Regions from separate parts of the Streptomyces sp. NPDC058619 genome, predicted to be linked through region 3. Evidence: riboswitches for the same ligand, from Rfam matches in the RefSeq annotation. Region 3 holds a riboswitch; each other region holds the start of a gene.
What was found. A riboswitch is a leader RNA that binds a small molecule or an ion and turns the genes downstream of it on or off. The one in region 3 is predicted to bind thiamine pyrophosphate.
Positions count from the first base shown of each region.

Region 1: it holds a riboswitch for thiamine pyrophosphate, as region 3 does, so the genes downstream of both, thiC (phosphomethylpyrimidine synthase ThiC) here and ACFWTC_RS08565 (thiamine ABC transporter substrate binding subunit) in region 3, are expected to answer to the same signal.
Region 2: it holds a riboswitch for thiamine pyrophosphate, as region 3 does, so the genes downstream of both, thiO (glycine oxidase ThiO) here and ACFWTC_RS08565 (thiamine ABC transporter substrate binding subunit) in region 3, are expected to answer to the same signal.

Region 1 covers NZ_JBHXQN010000014.1:171,136-176,294, reverse strand. Annotated here, with positions in the region: gene thiC (phosphomethylpyrimidine synthase ThiC) at 227-2,014, opposite strand; TPP riboswitch at 2,009-2,153, opposite strand; gene ACFWTC_RS16940 (YibE/F family protein) at 2,226-3,617, shown strand; gene ACFWTC_RS16935 (SsgA family sporulation/cell division regulator) at 3,763-4,212, opposite strand; gene ACFWTC_RS16930 (IclR family transcriptional regulator) at 4,309-5,055, opposite strand.
Region 2 covers NZ_JBHXQN010000002.1:353,506-358,664, reverse strand. Annotated here, with positions in the region: gene pknB (Stk1 family PASTA domain-containing Ser/Thr kinase) at 1-666, opposite strand, end outside; gene ACFWTC_RS03805 (thiazole synthase) at 872-1,666, opposite strand; gene thiS (sulfur carrier protein ThiS) at 1,672-1,872, opposite strand; gene thiO (glycine oxidase ThiO) at 1,869-3,047, opposite strand; TPP riboswitch at 3,045-3,157, opposite strand; gene ACFWTC_RS03790 (NAD(P)/FAD-dependent oxidoreductase) at 3,239-4,459, shown strand; gene ACFWTC_RS03785 (Rv2175c family DNA-binding protein) at 4,531-4,896, shown strand; gene thiE (thiamine phosphate synthase) at 4,978-5,159, shown strand, end outside.
Region 3 covers NZ_JBHXQN010000006.1:91,312-96,470, forward strand. Annotated here, with positions in the region: gene ACFWTC_RS08555 (ABC transporter ATP-binding protein) at 1-620, opposite strand, end outside; gene ACFWTC_RS08560 (ABC transporter permease) at 620-2,236, opposite strand; gene ACFWTC_RS08565 (thiamine ABC transporter substrate binding subunit) at 2,332-3,429, opposite strand; TPP riboswitch at 3,514-3,622, opposite strand; gene rlmN (23S rRNA (adenine(2503)-C(2))-methyltransferase RlmN) at 3,682-4,794, opposite strand; gene ACFWTC_RS08575 (phosphatidate cytidylyltransferase) at 4,870-5,159, opposite strand, start outside.

The DNA.
Region 1 (5,159 bases), on a different contig from region 3:
ATCAGCTTCCTCGGTCGTCCCATCCAACACCTCCGTGATCAAGGTGTTGCGACGACCAGTTGAATTCACCCAGTGTGCGCTGACCTCTATGCCGGTCCCGCCGAGAAATCGGTATCTCATGGTCATGGGCCCGGACTCTAGGAGTTCGAGCACGCTCCAGCGCAAGGGGTGGCGAGGCGTCGCCCCGGATGCGACGGCTCCCGGGGCGATGCCTTCTGCCGGTGCGTCAGTCGGCGAGCGGCAGGTAGACCCGGTTGCCCGAGGCCGCGAACTCGGCGGACTTCTCGGCCATGCCCGCCTGGATCTCATCGGCCTTGAGGTCCCCGCCGTGCTGTCGGCGGATGTCCTGCGAGATTTTCATGGAGCAGAACTTGGGACCGCACATGGAGCAGAAGTGCGCGGTCTTGGCCGGCTCGGCCGGAAGGGTCTCGTCGTGGAACTCACGGGCGGTGTCCGGGTCGAGGGCCAGGTTGAACTGGTCCTCCCAGCGGAACTCGAACCGGGCGTCCGACAGCGCGTCGTCCCACTCCTGGGCTCCCGGGTGGCCCTTGGCCAGGTCCGCCGCGTGCGCCGCGATCTTGTACGTGATGACACCGGTCTTCACGTCGTCCCTGTTGGGCAGGCCCAGGTGTTCCTTGGGCGTGACGTAGCAGAGCATCGCGGTGCCCCACCAGGCGATCATCGCGGCGCCGATGCCCGAGGTGATGTGGTCGTACGCGGGCGCCACATCGGTGGTCAGCGGGCCGAGCGTGTAGAACGGCGCCTCCTCGCAGATCTCCTGCTGGAGGTCGATGTTCTCCTTGATCTTGTGCATCGGGACGTGGCCCGGGCCCTCGATCATGGTCTGCACGTTGTGCCGCTTGGCGATCGTGTTCAGCTCGCCCAGCGTCTTGAGCTCGGCGAACTGGGCCGCGTCGTTGGCGTCCGCGATGGACCCGGGGCGCAGGCCGTCCCCCAGCGAGTACGTGACGTCGTACGTCGCGAGGATGTCGCAGAGCTCCTCGAAGTTCGTGTAGAGGAAGTTCTCCTTGTGGTGCGCCAGGCACCACGCGGCCATGATCGAGCCGCCGCGCGAGACGATGCCGGTCTTGCGGCGGGCGGTCAGCGGCACGTAGGGGAGCAGCACGCCGGCGTGGACCGTCATGTAGTCGACGCCCTGCTCGGCCTGCTCGATGACCGTGTCCTTGTAGATCTCCCAGGTCAGGTCCTCGGCACGGCCGTCGACCTTCTCCAGCGCCTGGTAGAGCGGCACGGTGCCGATCGGGACGGGGGAGTTGCGCAGCACCCACTCGCGCGTGGTGTGGATGTTGCGGCCCGTCGAGAGGTCCATGACCGTGTCGGCGCCCCACTTGGTCGCCCACGTCATCTTGTCGACCTCCTCCTCGATGGAGGAGGTGACCGCGGAGTTGCCGATGTTGGCGTTGACCTTCACCAGGAACCGCTTGCCGATGATCATCGGCTCGATCTCGGGATGGTTCACATTGACCGGGAGCACCGCGCGGCCCGCGGCGATCTCCTCGCGGACCACCTCGGGGGAGACGTTCTCGCGGATCGCGACGTACTCCATCTCCGGGGTGATCTCGCCGCGCCGGGCGTACGCGAGCTGCGTGACGGCGACGCCGCCGCGGCCCCGGCGGGGCTGACGGGGCCGGCCAGGGAAGACCGCGTCGAGGTTCTTCAGGCCGCCGCGCGGCGACGTGTGCTTGATCCCGTCGTCCTCGGGGCGCGCGGGGCGTCCCGCGTACTCCTCGGTGTCTCCGCGCGCGATAATCCAGTTCTCGCGCAGCGGGGCGAGGCCCCGGCGGACGTCGGTCTCGATCTGCGGGTCGGTGTACGGGCCGGACGTGTCGTAGAGCGTCACGTCCTTGCCGTTGGTGAGGTGGACTTGGCGGACCGGCACCCGGATGTCGGGGCGGGAGCCCGCCGCGTACCCCTTGTGCCAGCCCGGCTGGCGCTCGGTCTGGCCGTCGGCGCCCTGGCTGACGGCAGGCGTGCGTGCGTCCTGAATGGTCATGAGACCTGATCTCCCTACGCCGGCATTACCCGGTAACAGGTTCGGCGGTCGACGCAGCCTCTCCCGTACGCATTGATGATGCGCGTACGGTGATCAGCGTCCTCTCAGCCCGGTGCTCCGAGCTCCCGCGTTGTGCAAAGGTGCCCCCACGCTAGCGTCATTCATGGCGTGCTGAACAGTGGGCCCCCTCATCTCTTGCGATGATCAGCCGGTGACGTCCTCGCCGCAACCCCCCACCGAGCCCACCGACCCCACCGGCCACGCCGGCCATGCGCACGCAGGCCACGGCCCCAGCGCCGGCCACTCCCACAGCCACAGCCACGGCCCGGCGGCCCCCGTCTCGAAGCACCTGCGCAAGGTCATCGCGGCCGTCCTGATCCCCTTCGCCACCGCCGTCTTCATCGGCCTGGTGGTGCTCTGGCCGGGCGGCGCGCCCGGCCACGAGCGCACGGGGGTCGGCTTCGACCGGCAGACGCAGCAGGGCAAGGTCGTCTCGCTGGCGTTCGTCGACTGCAAATCCGTGAATGCCTCACAGGTACCGTCGACCGGGGACACGTCCACTCCGGAAGGCCGCGAGGCCGAGGCCGCGCAGACCGGCGAGTGCAAGAAGGCCACGGTCGAGGTCGGCAGCGGTCCCGACAAGGGCCGGACCTTCGTGGAGGTCGTCCAGCCGGGCGCGCCGCGTCAGTTGGCGGATGGCCAGGAGGTGGTGGTCGCCTACGCTCCGGACGCCCCCCGCGACCTCCAGTATTCGGTGATCGACGTCAACCGGAAGTTCCCGATGGCGGTGCTGGCCGGCATCTTCGCGGTCTCGGTCGTCCTCGTCGGCCGGATGCGCGGGCTGTTCGCACTGATCGCACTGGCCGTCAGCTTCGGCGTGCTCACCCTCTTCATCCTCCCCGCCATCCTCCAGGGCTCGAACCCGCTGGTCGTGGCGATCGTGGGAGCGAGCGCGATCATGCTCAGCGCGCTCTACATGTGCCACGGCCTGACCGCCCGGACCTCGGTCGCCGTCCTCGGCACCCTCGTATCGCTGCTGCTGATCGGCCTGCTGGGTTCGGTGTTCATCGACTGGGCCTTCCTCAGCGGCAACACCGACGACAACACCGGTCTGATCCACGGCCTCTACCCGGACATCGACATGAGCGGTTTGCTGCTCGCAGGCGTGATCATCGGTTCGCTGGGCGTCCTCGACGACGTGACGGTCACCCAGACCTCCGCCGTCTGGGAGCTGCATCAGGCCGACCCGTCGATGGGGCCGCGCGGCCTCTACCGAGCCGCCATCCGGATCGGGCGGGACCACATCGCATCGGTCGTCAACACGCTGGTACTGGCCTACGCGGGCGCCGCGCTGCCCCTGCTCCTGCTGTTCTCCATCGCGAACAGCAGCATGGGGGCGGTGGCCAATAGCGAGCTGGTCGCGGTCGAGATCGTACGGACGCTCGTGGGCTCGATCGGGCTCGTGGCGTCGGTCCCGGTGACGACGGCGCTAGCCGCCCTCGTCGTCTCCGCCGACCGTCCGGGATCCCCGGCCGCCGGTCCGAACGCCGGCGCGAACCCGGGCCCGGCGCGCGGTGGTCGGGGCCGGCGGCGCAAGCGCTGACGACGGCGGGGCAACCGGGGCGGCGGGCGGGATACCGCGCGCCGCCGACGCGGCGGGTCATTTCCCGCCCGCCGCCGGCCGACGGCCTGTCCGCATTCCCGTTCGATGACTGTCAGTCATCGCTTCGCGGCGGTGCTCCGTCGCCTCAGCCGGCGTTCTGCTCGTTCTGCCGCGACTCGGCCAGGATCTTGCCAAGCGCCTCGTCGAGGTGCTCCTCGAAATCACCCAGATTCCTCTCCTGACCGAGCGGAACAAGCCGGTCGGTGCGGTCGAGGAACGCGACGAGCGGCGCCGCGCTCGCACGGAACAACGCCCGGTCGCCGCCTACCTGCAGACGGATGTGGACGTCGGACAGTTCCTCCGGGTCGGAGGGCGCGATGTGCACATCGCCCTCACCGCACGGCTTGTTGATGCCGTCGAGAAGGAGCTCCCGGCCGAACGCCCAGGTCACGGGCGCGTCTCCGGGAAGGTGGAAGGTAAGGCGGACTGCGTACGGATCACGAGCGTCGTACCGGAGTTCCACCGGAATCCGGAACGAGAGCTCCTCGGAAACGAGGAAGTTCATCATGACCTCTGCCTGTACCGACTCGCGCATTGCCTACCCCGCTGTTGTGGAAGTGGCCAGGAATGGTCCCCCAGGGCCTCTTGACAAGAGTGGTGGAAGCGCTTGCAGATCACAAGGAGTGAGTTTTCAGATACTGATAGAGAAGGAGAGGGTGTTCAACAGCGCGCCTACTTCACTCCGTAGTTGATCGACCGCAGACAGCAATCGACTTTCCTGGTGCAGAGGGAGAGAAATGGCCACGGTTGCGGGTGCATCGCCAGCCGCGATCGGAATGGCTGCGCACACGGTACCGAGGGAGTATTCCTGACGCTCGGTAACGGGCTGCATTCGTTCGAGGGATCCGATCCGGTACTCCAGGGAGTGCAGATCCTGAACGGTGTAAGGGGTGATGGCCTCGACCGGATGACGGTCGTAGTGGTCCTGGCGCGACTTCCCGTCGAGCTGGCCGAGCAGGCACTGGCCGATGGCGTGAGCGTGCCCGGTGGCACGGAAGTCGGCCCACTCCTCGCAGGCGGGGCTGGCCGGGGTGTCCGAGACGCCCACGACCTCGATCTCCCCCTCGCGATAGACCGCGAAGTAGACCGGGGCCCCGACCGCGTCGCGGAAGTGGGCGAGGGAGTCAAGGATCATGCTGCGACGTTTCTGCTGGATTCCGCCGCAGGCCAGACGCGCAGCCGCGTCACCGAGTACGAAGACCCCGTTCTCCCGGCGCAGGTAGCCCTCGTGCGTCAGGGTGCGCAGCAGGTGGTACGCGGTGGGGAGCGGGAGCCCGGCCTCTCGCGCCAGCTGTTTCGCCGGGGCTCCCCCACTGTGGGACCCCACGGCTTCGAGCAGTCTCAACGCCCGTTGCACAGAACCGATCAGCGTGGGCACACAGCCGTTGTGAACCGTGGACAAAGGTCACCCCCAGGCGTGGCGGCGGGCCTTCGGGGAGGCCCGCCCTGCGGGGGCCGCCCCCGCGCGTGCCGTGGCTCCTG
Region 2 (5,159 bases), on a different contig from region 3:
CGCGGGGGTGGCGCCGACGTGGGGCTTGGCGCCGGTGAGCATCTCGTACAGGACGACACCGCAGGCGTAGACGTCCACGCGGGTGTCGGTGACGCCGTTCTCGATCTGCTCGGGCGCCAGGTACGAGACGGTGCCGAGGACGGAGCCGGTGGTGCTGGTGACGGCGTCGACACTGCGGACCAGGCCGAAGTCGGCGACCTTGACCCGGCCGTCGTCGCCGATCAGGACGTTCTCCGGCTTCATGTCGCGGTGGACGAACCCGGCCCGGTGCGCGGCGCCGAGCGCGGCGAGGACCGGTTCGAAGATGTCGAGCGCGGCCCGCGGCTGGAGGGCGCCGCGCTCGCGCAGCACGTCGCGCAGGGTGCAGCCGGAGACGTACTCCATGGCCAGGTAGACGTACGGCCCGTCCGTGCCCTGGTCGAAGACGGCCACCACGTTCGGGTGCGCGAGGCGCGCCACGGACTTCGCCTCCCGGATGAACCGGTCGACGAAGGCACCGTCCTCGGCGAGCTGCGGATGCATCACCTTCAGGGCGAGGATGCGGTCGAGGCGGGTGTCGACGGCCCGGTAGACCGTGGCCATGCCACCGGCCGCGATGCGCGCGTCGATGCGGTAGCGGCCGTCGAGTACGCGCCCGACGAGAGGGTCATCCAGGGTCGTGTCCACGCGCCGAGTGTACGAGCGGCGCGCGGTTGCCCGGGCCGCCCGGGGCGGCTTGCAGCCCAGCTGTGACGGATCCGACTGCGGTCCGTCGCCGGGTGTGAGCCCACGGCTACGGAGTCGCGCACCGCCGCGGGGCCGGCAGCCACCGGGCGGGCGCGGCACGGCCGCGGGGCCGCGCCGCCCGTACCGGCCGCGACGAGGCGCCCGGTCAGAAGGCCGGGCGCTCCGGGTCGAGGGCGGCGCGGCCCTCCGCGGGGGACGAGGCCTCGGCGAAGCGGCGCTGCGGGATTCGGCCCGCCCGGCGGGCCAGGCGCCCCGCCGACACCGCGTCCCGCATGGCCGCGGCCATCAGCACCGGCTCCTGCGCCCGTGTCACGGCGGAGGCGAGCATCACCGCGGCGCAGCCCAGTTCCATCGCCAGCGCGACGTCGGACGCCGTGCCGGCGCCCGCGTCCAGGATCACCGGGACCCCGGCCCGCTCGGTGATCAGCTCGAAGTTGTGCGGGTTGCGGATGCCCATCCCGGAGCCGATGGGGGAGCCCAGCGGCATGATCGCCGCGCAGCCCGCGTCCTCCAGCTTCCGTGCCAGCACCGGGTCGTCGTTCGTATACGGAAGGACCGTGAAGCCCTCGTCGACCAGGATCTCGGCGGCGTCCAGCAGCTCGATCCCGTCGGGCAGCAGCGTCCGTTCGTCCGCCACCACCTCCAGCTTGATCCAGTCCGTGCCGAGCGCCTCGCGCGCCAGCCGGGCCGTCAGCACGGCCTCGCCCGCCGTGAAGCAGCCCGCCGTGTTCGGCAGCACCGCGATGCCCAGCCCGGCCAGCACCGACAGGACGGAGCCCTGGACGGTCGGGTCGAGGCGGCGCATCGCCACCGTCGTGAGCTCGGTGCCGGACGCGACGAGCGCGCGTTCCAGGACGTCCAGGCTCGGGGCTCCGCCCGTGCCCATGATCAGGCGGGAGGAGAAGGTCCGGCCGCCGAGGGTGAACAGGTCGTCAGCCATGCCGCTCAGCCCCCCTGGACCGCGGTGAGGATCTCGACCCGGTCGCCGTCGCCCACCGGGGTGGCCGTCCACTGCCCGCGCGGGACCACGGTCTCGTTGAGCGCGGCCGCCACCCCGGAGGGGGCGGCCGTCAGGATGGCGACCACCGCGTCGAGGGTGGTGCCGGCCGCGACCTCGCGCGGCTCGCCGTTGACGGAGATGGTCATGCGTACGACTCCTGACGTGCGGCGGAGAACCGGCGGGGGCTGAAGGGGCGCGCGACCGGGGGCAGTTCGCCCGTGGCCAGCAGCTCCGCCATCACGTCGCCGGTGAGGGGGGTCAGCAGCACCCCGTTGCGGTAGTGCCCGGTGGCCAGGTGCAGCCCCGGCAGATCGGTGGGGCCGAGCAGCGGGGCGTTGTCCGGGGAACCGGGCCGCAGCCCCGCGCGGGTCTCGGTGAGCGGCAGCTCGGTGATGCCGGGCACCAGCTCGTGGGCGTCGCGCAGGAGCTCGTAGACCCCGCCGGCGGTGACGGTGGTGTCCCAGCCCAGTTCCTCGCTGGTGGCGCCGATGACCAGCTCGCCGTTCTCGCGCGGCACCAGGTAGACGTGGCTGCCGCGGACGACCGCCCGTACGGTCCGGGACAGGAACGCCCCGTACACCGCGGGCACCGTGAGCCGCAGCACCTGTCCCTTGACGGGCCGCACGGGGGCCGTGACCTCCGCCGGCACGCCCTCCAGCCGGCCGCTGAACGAGCCCGCCGCCAGGACCACCTGGTCGGCGAGGAGCTCCGTGCCGTCGTCGAGCACGGCGCCCGTCGCCCGGTCGGCGCCGACCAGCAGCCGCTCGGCCCGCGCCCGGTGGACGGCCACCCCGGCCCGCTCGCAGGCGGCCAGCAGTGCGGCCGCCAGCCGGCGCGGATCGACCTGGTGGTCGCCGTCCACGCGCAGGCCGCCGCGTACGCCGGGGGCCAGCATCGGCTCCAGGCGGCGGCACTCGCGTCCGGTGAGCCACTGCGACTCCAGGCCGCAGCGGAGCTGCAGGGCGTGCAGCTCGCGCAGGTGGAGCCGGTCGTCGGAGTCGAGCGCGACGGCGAGGGTGCCGCAGGCCCGGTAGCCGATGTCCAGGCCGCCGCTCGCCTCGGCCAGTTCGGCCGCGAACTCCGGATAGCGGGCGGCGGAGGCGAGCCCGAGGCCCAGCAGCGCCTCCTCGCCGTAGTGCAGCTCGGTGACGGGGGCGAGCATGCCCGCCGCGACCTGGGCCGCGCCGCCGCCGGGCGCCGGGTCGGCGAGCACGGTGGCGAGGCCGCGGCGGGCCGCCCGCCAGGCGGTGACGAGTCCGATGACGCCGCCCCCGATGACGAGGACGTCGGATCCCTTCCGGGACGTTCGAGATGAGTGCATGGGCGTCCAGCCCCTCCCTTCGCCGGCATGACCCGGATCAGGTTCGTACGGTCGGAGGCCGCCCAGCCTCCCTCTCAGCCCGGTGCGCCCGGACTCCCGCGATAGGTACGCCTGCCAGACTAACCCCGGGCCGGACGGCGGGTAAGGCGGCACCTGTTCCTGATGGGCCGTCAGAAGATTAGGCTGGCCGCGTGAGCGAGCAGACGGAACAGACACAGAGCGGCGTCGTCATCGTCGGCGCCGGAATGGCCGGCGTGCAGACCGCGGTCGCCCTGCGGGATCAGGGCTTCACCGGCCCCGTGACCCTGCTGGGGGCCGAGCCCCACCAGCCCTACGACCGCCCCCCGCTGTCCAAGGCGGTCCTGCTTGGCAAGGCCGAGGACTCCGCCTTCGACGTCGACTTCGAAGGGCTCGGCATCCGGCTCGCGCTCGGCACCGAGGTCACCGGGCTGCGGGCCGCCGACCGCGAACTGGACACCGGGTCGGGCCCCGTCCCGTACGACACCCTCGTGCTGGCGACCGGCGCCGTCCCGCTGACCCTGCCCGGCACCGAGGGCGTCCCCGGCGTGCACCTGCTGCGCACCCTCGACGACGCCGCCCGCCTGCGGCCCGTCCTGGCCGCCGCCGACCGCGCGGTCGTCGTCGGGGCCGGCTGGATCGGCGCCGAGTTCGCCACCGCCGCCCGCGGGGCCGGCTGCGCGGTGACCGTGGTCGAGGCGGCGGACCGGGTCCTGGCCGGAGCCCTGCCCGCCGAGGTCGCCGCACCGATGGCCCGCTGGTACGAGGAGGCCGGCGCCGAGCTGCTCACCGGCGCCCGCGTCGCCGGGATCGAGGGGGGCCGGGTCCTGCTGGCGGACGGCCGCAGCCTGCCGGCCGGCGCGGTGGTCGTGGGCATCGGCGCCCGCCCGGCCACCGGGTGGCTGGCCGGAAGCGGGGTCGAACTGGGCCCCGACGGCTCGGTCACCGCCGACGCCCACCTGCGCACCTCCCTGCCCGGGGTCTACGCGGTCGGCGACTGCGCCTCCTTCCCCTCCGCGCGCTACGGCACCCGCCTCCTCGTCCACCATTGGGACAACGCCCTCCAGGGCCCCCGGGCCGTCGCGGCGAACGTCCTGGCGGGGGAGCCGGCCCAGGTCTACGACCCGGTCCCGTACTTCTGGTCGGAGCAGTTCGGCCGGTTCGTCCAGTACGCGGGCCACCACGCCGGCGCCGACACCCTGCTCTGGCGCGGCGACCCGGCCGCACCCGCCTGGTCGGTGTGCTGGCTGCGCGACGGCGCCCTGGTGGCCGTCCTGGCCGTGGGCCGCCCGCGCGACCTCGCGCAGGGCCGCAGGCTCATCGAGTCGGGCACCGTGCTCGACCCCGACCGGGTCGCCGATCCGGCCGTCCCGCTGAAGTCGACGGCCCGCTAGCGGGCGGCGCCGGTACCCGTTCGGGGCCGCTCGGGTACCGGCCGCCAGTCCGAGGTGGCAGGCTTGTACCCGTGACCGAGATTGACGCAAAGATCGATGCCCTTGTTCCCGCCTGGCTGTACCTCCCCGACATCGCGGAGAAGCTCGACATCGAGGTGACCCGGGTCCGCCAGATGGTCAAGGAAGGGCAGCTGATCGCCGTGCGCCGGGGCGAGAACCGCTCCCTGCAGGTGCCGGCCCCCTTCATCGACGGCGACAAGGTCGTCAAGGGCCTCGTGGGCCTCCTGACCGTGCTGCGCGACGACCGCTTCTCCGAGGAGGAGATCCTGGAGTGGCTCTTCACCGAGGACCCGACCCTGCCCGGCACCCCCGTGCAGGCGCTGAGCGAGAATCGCGGCACGGAGGTGAAGCGCCGCGCTCAGGCGCTCGCCCTCTGACCTGAACCGCATCCGCTCCACCGCGGCGTACGGGCCCCGTGAGGCCGCCCGTACGCCGCTTTCATCACGGGGGGTACACCCATGCAGCTGTCCGACGCCCGGCTCTACCTGTGCACGGACGCCCGCAAGCGGCAGGGAGACCTCCCGGAGTTCCTCGACGCCGTCCTGGCCGGGGGCGTGGACATCGTCCAGCTCCGGGACAAGGGCATGGAGGCCGGCGAGGAACTCGACCACCTGCGGGTGTTCGCCGAAGCCGCGCGCCG
Region 3 (5,159 bases):
ATCACCACGACGCGGTCGGCCAGCGCGAACGCCTCCCCCTGGTCGTGCGTGACGGCGAGCACCGTCGTCCCCAGCCGGGAGAACAGCCCCTGGAGCTCCACCACGAGCCGCTCCCGCAGCCCTCGGTCCAGCTGCCCCAGCGGCTCGTCGAGCATCAGCAGCCTGGGCGACGGCGCCAGCGCCCGGGCCAGCGCGACCCGCTGCTGCTCGCCGCCGGACAGGGAGGCGACCGCGCGGCCCTGCGCCCCGGGCAGCCCGACGAGCTGCAGCAGCTCCGCGACCCGGCCCGTGCACGCGTCGCGCCCGGAGCCCCGCATCCGCAGGCCGAAGGCGACGTTCCCGCCGACGTCCCGGTGCGGGAAGAGCTGGTGGTCCTGGAACATCAGGCCCACTCCCCGCCGGTGTACGGGCACGCCCGCCTGGTCGGCGCCGTCCAGCAGCACCCGGCCGGCCGAGACCCGCTGGAGCCCCGCGACGACCCGCAGCAGGGTGGACTTCCCGCTCCCGCTCGGTCCCAGGACGCACACGGTCTCGTGCTCGGCGACCGCGAGGTCCACACAGTCCACTACCGCGCGCTCGCCGAAGCGGACCGACACCCCGTCCAGCTGAAGCAGTGTCATCAGAACTCTCCGGAGGTCTTGTCGGTTCGCAGTCGCTCCAGCGCCAGCAGGGACACCGCGCACACCAGCATCAGAATCGTGCTCAGGGCCATCGCCTGCCCGTAGTTGAGCTCGCCGGCCCGCCCCAGCAGCCGCGCCACGGCCACCGGAAGCGTCGGCTGGTCCGGCCGCGCGATGAACACGGTCGCCCCGAACTCCCCCAGCGAGACCGCGAAGGCGAAGCCCGCCGCGATCAGCAGCGCCCGCCGCACCAGCGGCAGGTCCACCTCCCGCCAGGCCCGCAGCGGGGACGCCCCGAGCACGGCGGCGGCCTCCCGCAGCCGCGCGTCCACGGCCCGCAGCACCGGCAGCATGGTCCGTACGACGAACGGCACACCGACCAGCGCCTGCGCCAGCGGCACCAGGATCCACGAGGTCCTCAGGTCCAGCGGCGGCTCGTCCAGGGTGATCAGGAAGCCGAAGCCCACCGTCACGGCGGACACCCCGAGCGGCAGCATCAGCAGCGCGTCGAAGCCCCGCACGAAGCGGCCCGCGCGGCGGGTCAGCGCCGCGGCCGCGAGCCCCCCGATGACCAGGGCGATGGCGGTGGCGGCCAGCGCGTACTCCAGGGAGTTCCCGATCGCCTCCAGCGGCGGCACCAGGAAGGTCCCGCCCCCGGCCCCCTCGTCCTGGAGCGCCCGGTAGAAGGCGAGGCCGTACCCGCCGGGGGCGTCGAAGGACCGCTCGACCAGCACCCCGAGCGGCAGGACGATCAGCAGGGCCACCGTCAGCAGCACCCCGCCCAGCAGGGAGCGCTGCGCCCAGCCGCGCGGCGGGTGCGCGGTCCGCCCGGGATCGACGAGCCGCAGGGCGGTCTCCCGCTTGCGCACGGTCCGGGCGTGGACGCCGAGGATCAGGCCGACCGCCGCGAACTGCACCATCGTCAGCACGGCGGCGGTGGGCAGGTCCAGCAGCTGCGCGGTCTGCCGGTAGACCTCCACCTCCAGGGTGGAGTACGCGGGCCCGCCCAGGATCTGCACGACGCCGAAGGAAGTGAAGGTGAACAGGAACACGATCAGCGACGCGGCGGCCACCGCCGGGGCCAGCGCGGGCAGCGTCACCCGCCGCCAGGCGGCGAACCGTCCGGCGCCCAGCACCCGGGCGGCCTCCTCCTGGCGGGGGTCGAGCTGCGCCCAGAGCCCGCCCACGGTCCGTACGACCACGGCGTAGTTGAAGAAGACGTGGGCCAGCAGGATGGCCCACACGGTGGTGTCGAGCCGGACGCCCCACAGCTCGTCCAGCAGCCCGCCCCGGCCGACCAGCGCCAGGAACGCGGTCCCGACGACCACGGTCGGCAGGACGAACGGCACGGTGACCACGGCCCGCAGCAGCTGCTTGCCGGGGAAGTCGAAGCGCGCGAAGACGTACGCGCCGGGGAACGCGATCAGCAGCGTGAGCGCCGTGGAGGCGAGCGCCTGCCAGGTGGTGAACCACAGCACGCCGGCGATGTCGGGCCGGGCCAGCACCTCGCCGATCCGGCCGAACTGCCAGCCCTCGTCAGTCTTCAGCCCGCGCCCGGCGATCGCGCCGACGGGGTAGGCGAAGAACAGCCCGAAGAAGGCGAGGGGCACGGCCATCAGGCCGAGACGCGCGGCCGTGGCCCGCCCGCCCTCGCGGGGACCGGGACCCGGCGCGGCGCCCCCCGACGCCGCCCCCGGGCCCGTCGGCGTTCCTACTTCACGACGAGCGAGGACCATGTCTTGACCCACTGCTCACGGTTCTCGGCGATGGTCTGCGGAGCCACGACCTCGGGCTTCTCGACCACCACACCGTGCTTCGTGAACAGCTCCGGCAGGGCCGCGTCCTTCGTCACAGGGTTCACGAACATCTGCAGCGGCATGTCCTCCTGGAACTTCTTGCTGATCAGGAAGTCCAGGAGCGCTTTGCCGCCCGCCTCGTTCTTCGCGCCCTTCAGCAGGCCCGCGAACTCGATCTGGCGGAAGCACGTGCCGGTGGAGACGCCCGTGGGGGCCTCGGCCGGCTGCGGCTCCGCGTACAGCACCTCGACCGGCGGGCTGGAGGCGTAGGAGACGACCAGCGGGCGGTCGCCCTTCGCCTTCTTGCCGCCCGCCGAGCCGGAGAACCGCTCGTTGTAGGCCTGCTCCCAGCCGTCGACGACCTCGACGCCGTTGGCCTTGAGCTTGCTCCAGTAGTCCTTCCAGCCCTCTTCGCCGTACTTGCCGACGGAGGCGAGGAGGAAGCCGAGGCCGGGCGAGGAGGTCGCGGCGTTCTCGGTGACCAGCAGGTCCTTGTACTCCGGCTTGATCAGGTCGTCCAGCGTCTGCGGCGGGGCGATCTTCTTGTCGGCGAAGTACTGCTTGTCGTAGTTGACGCAGATGTCACCCGAGTCGACCGGCGTGACCCGGTGCTCCTTGTCGAGCTGGTACTCCGGCTTCACCTCGCCCAGGTCCTTGGCCTCGTACGGGGTGAAGATGCCGTTGTCGAGGGCGCGCGAGAGCAGGGTGTTGTCGACGCCGAAGAAGACGTCGCCGCGCGGGGAGCCCTTGGTGAGGATCTCCTGGTTCAGCGCCGCGCCCGCGTCTCCGGACTTCAGCTTCTTGACGGTGTAGCCGCTCTCCTGCTCGAACTCCTTGAGGACCGCGTCGGTCACGTTGAAGGAGTCGTGCGAGACGAGGGTGACGGTCTTGGACGTGGGGGCGTCGCTCGCGCCCGCGGACGTGTCCTTGGCGTCGCCGCCGCAGGCGCTGAGCGTGGTGACGCCCAGCGCGGCCGCGAGCGCGGCGCCCGCGATCTTCTTGGTGGTGCTCACTGGTCAATTCCTCCTGGGATGTCCAGGAGAAGACGCGGCCCTGCCCGGCGCTCTGCGGAGCGGACGCCGGGCAAGGCGCAACAGCTTGAGTGGTGACCGAACTTCCTACCCCGAATGACCGGGGCGAGGTTCAGAGGGTCTGCGGTGACGGTTACCGCACTCTCAGCGCTGTGGCGCTCCCCTGTCGGAAATATTAAGTTGGTTCGGCCACAGGGTACCCCGTGGCCGAATACGATCGAACAGAAGAGGAGGCTAGCGCTCCGAGGCGGCCAGCTGGCCGCACGCGCCGTCGATCTCCTGGCCGCGGGTGTCCCGTACGGTCACGGGGACGCCGTGCCGGGCAATGGCCTCCACGAAGGCCTTCTCGTCCTCGGGCCGGGAGGCGGTCCACTTCGAGCCCGGCGTCGGGTTCAGCGGGATCAGGTTGACGTGGACGCGCTTGCCCTTGAGCAGCTTGCCCAGTAGGTCACCGCGCCAGGCCTGGTCGTTGATGTCGCGGATCAGGGCGTACTCGATGGAGATCCGCCGGCCGGACTTCTCCGCGTACTCCCAGGCCGCGCCGAGCACCTCGCGGACGTTCCAGCGGGTGTTCACGGGGACCAGGGTGTCGCGCAGCTCGTCGTCCGGGGCGTGCAGCGAGACCGCGAGGCGGCACTTGAAGCCCTCGTCGGCGAAGCGCAGCATGGCCGGAACCAGTCCCACGGTGGAGACGGTGATGCCGCGCTGCGACAGGCCCAGGCCGTCGGGCTCCGGGTCGGTGAGCCGGCGGATGGCGCCGACGACGCGGTTGTAGTTGGCCAGCGGCTCGCCCATCCCCATGAAGACGATGTTCGAGAGCCGGGCCGGTCCGCCCGGGACCTCGCCGTCGCGCAGGGCGCGCATGCCGTCGACGATCTGGTGCACGATCTCGGCGGTGGACAGGTTGCGGTCGAGCCCGGCCTGGCCGGTGGCGCAGAACGGGCAGTTCATGCCGCAGCCGGCCTGCGAGGAGATGCACATGGTGACCCGGTCCGGGTAGCGCATCAGCACGGACTCGACGAGCGTGCCGTCGTGCAGCTTCCACAGGGTCTTGCGGGTGGTGTCGTCGTCGCACGAGATGTGCCGCAGGACGTTCATCAGGTCCGGCAGCAGCTCCTTCTGCAGCTTCTCCCGGGAGCCCGCGGGGATGTCCGTCCACTCGGCCGGGTCGTGCGCGTAGCGCGCGAAGTAGTGCTGGGAGAGCTGCTTGGCCCGGAACGGCTTCTCACCGATCGCGGCGACCGCCTCGCGGCGCTCGGCCGGGGTCATGTCGGCAAGGTGCCGGGGCGGCTTCTTGGCTCCCCGAGGGGTGACGAAGGTGAGCTCTCCCGGAACAGGGCGGGCCATGGCAGGTACTCCTCGTAAGACGAAAGGCGCGCCGCAGAAGCAGCGCGCCCTTCAAGAGTAACCGCCCGGACGGTATCAGCCCGTGCCGACGAAGGCCGCCAGCAGCAGCCAGACCACCGGGGCGGTCGGCAGCAGGGAGTCCAGCCGGTCCATGATGCCGCCGTGGCCCGGCAGCAGCGTGCCCATGTCCTTGATGCCCAGGTCCCGCTTGATCATCGACTCGCCCAGGTCGCCGAGGGTGGCGCTGACGGCCACGGCGAGACCCAGCAGCAGGCCCTGCCACCAGGCGCCACCGTCGATGAGGAACTCCATGCACAGCGCGCCGGCGGCCATCGCGAAGGCCACCGCGCCGAGCAGTCCCTCGC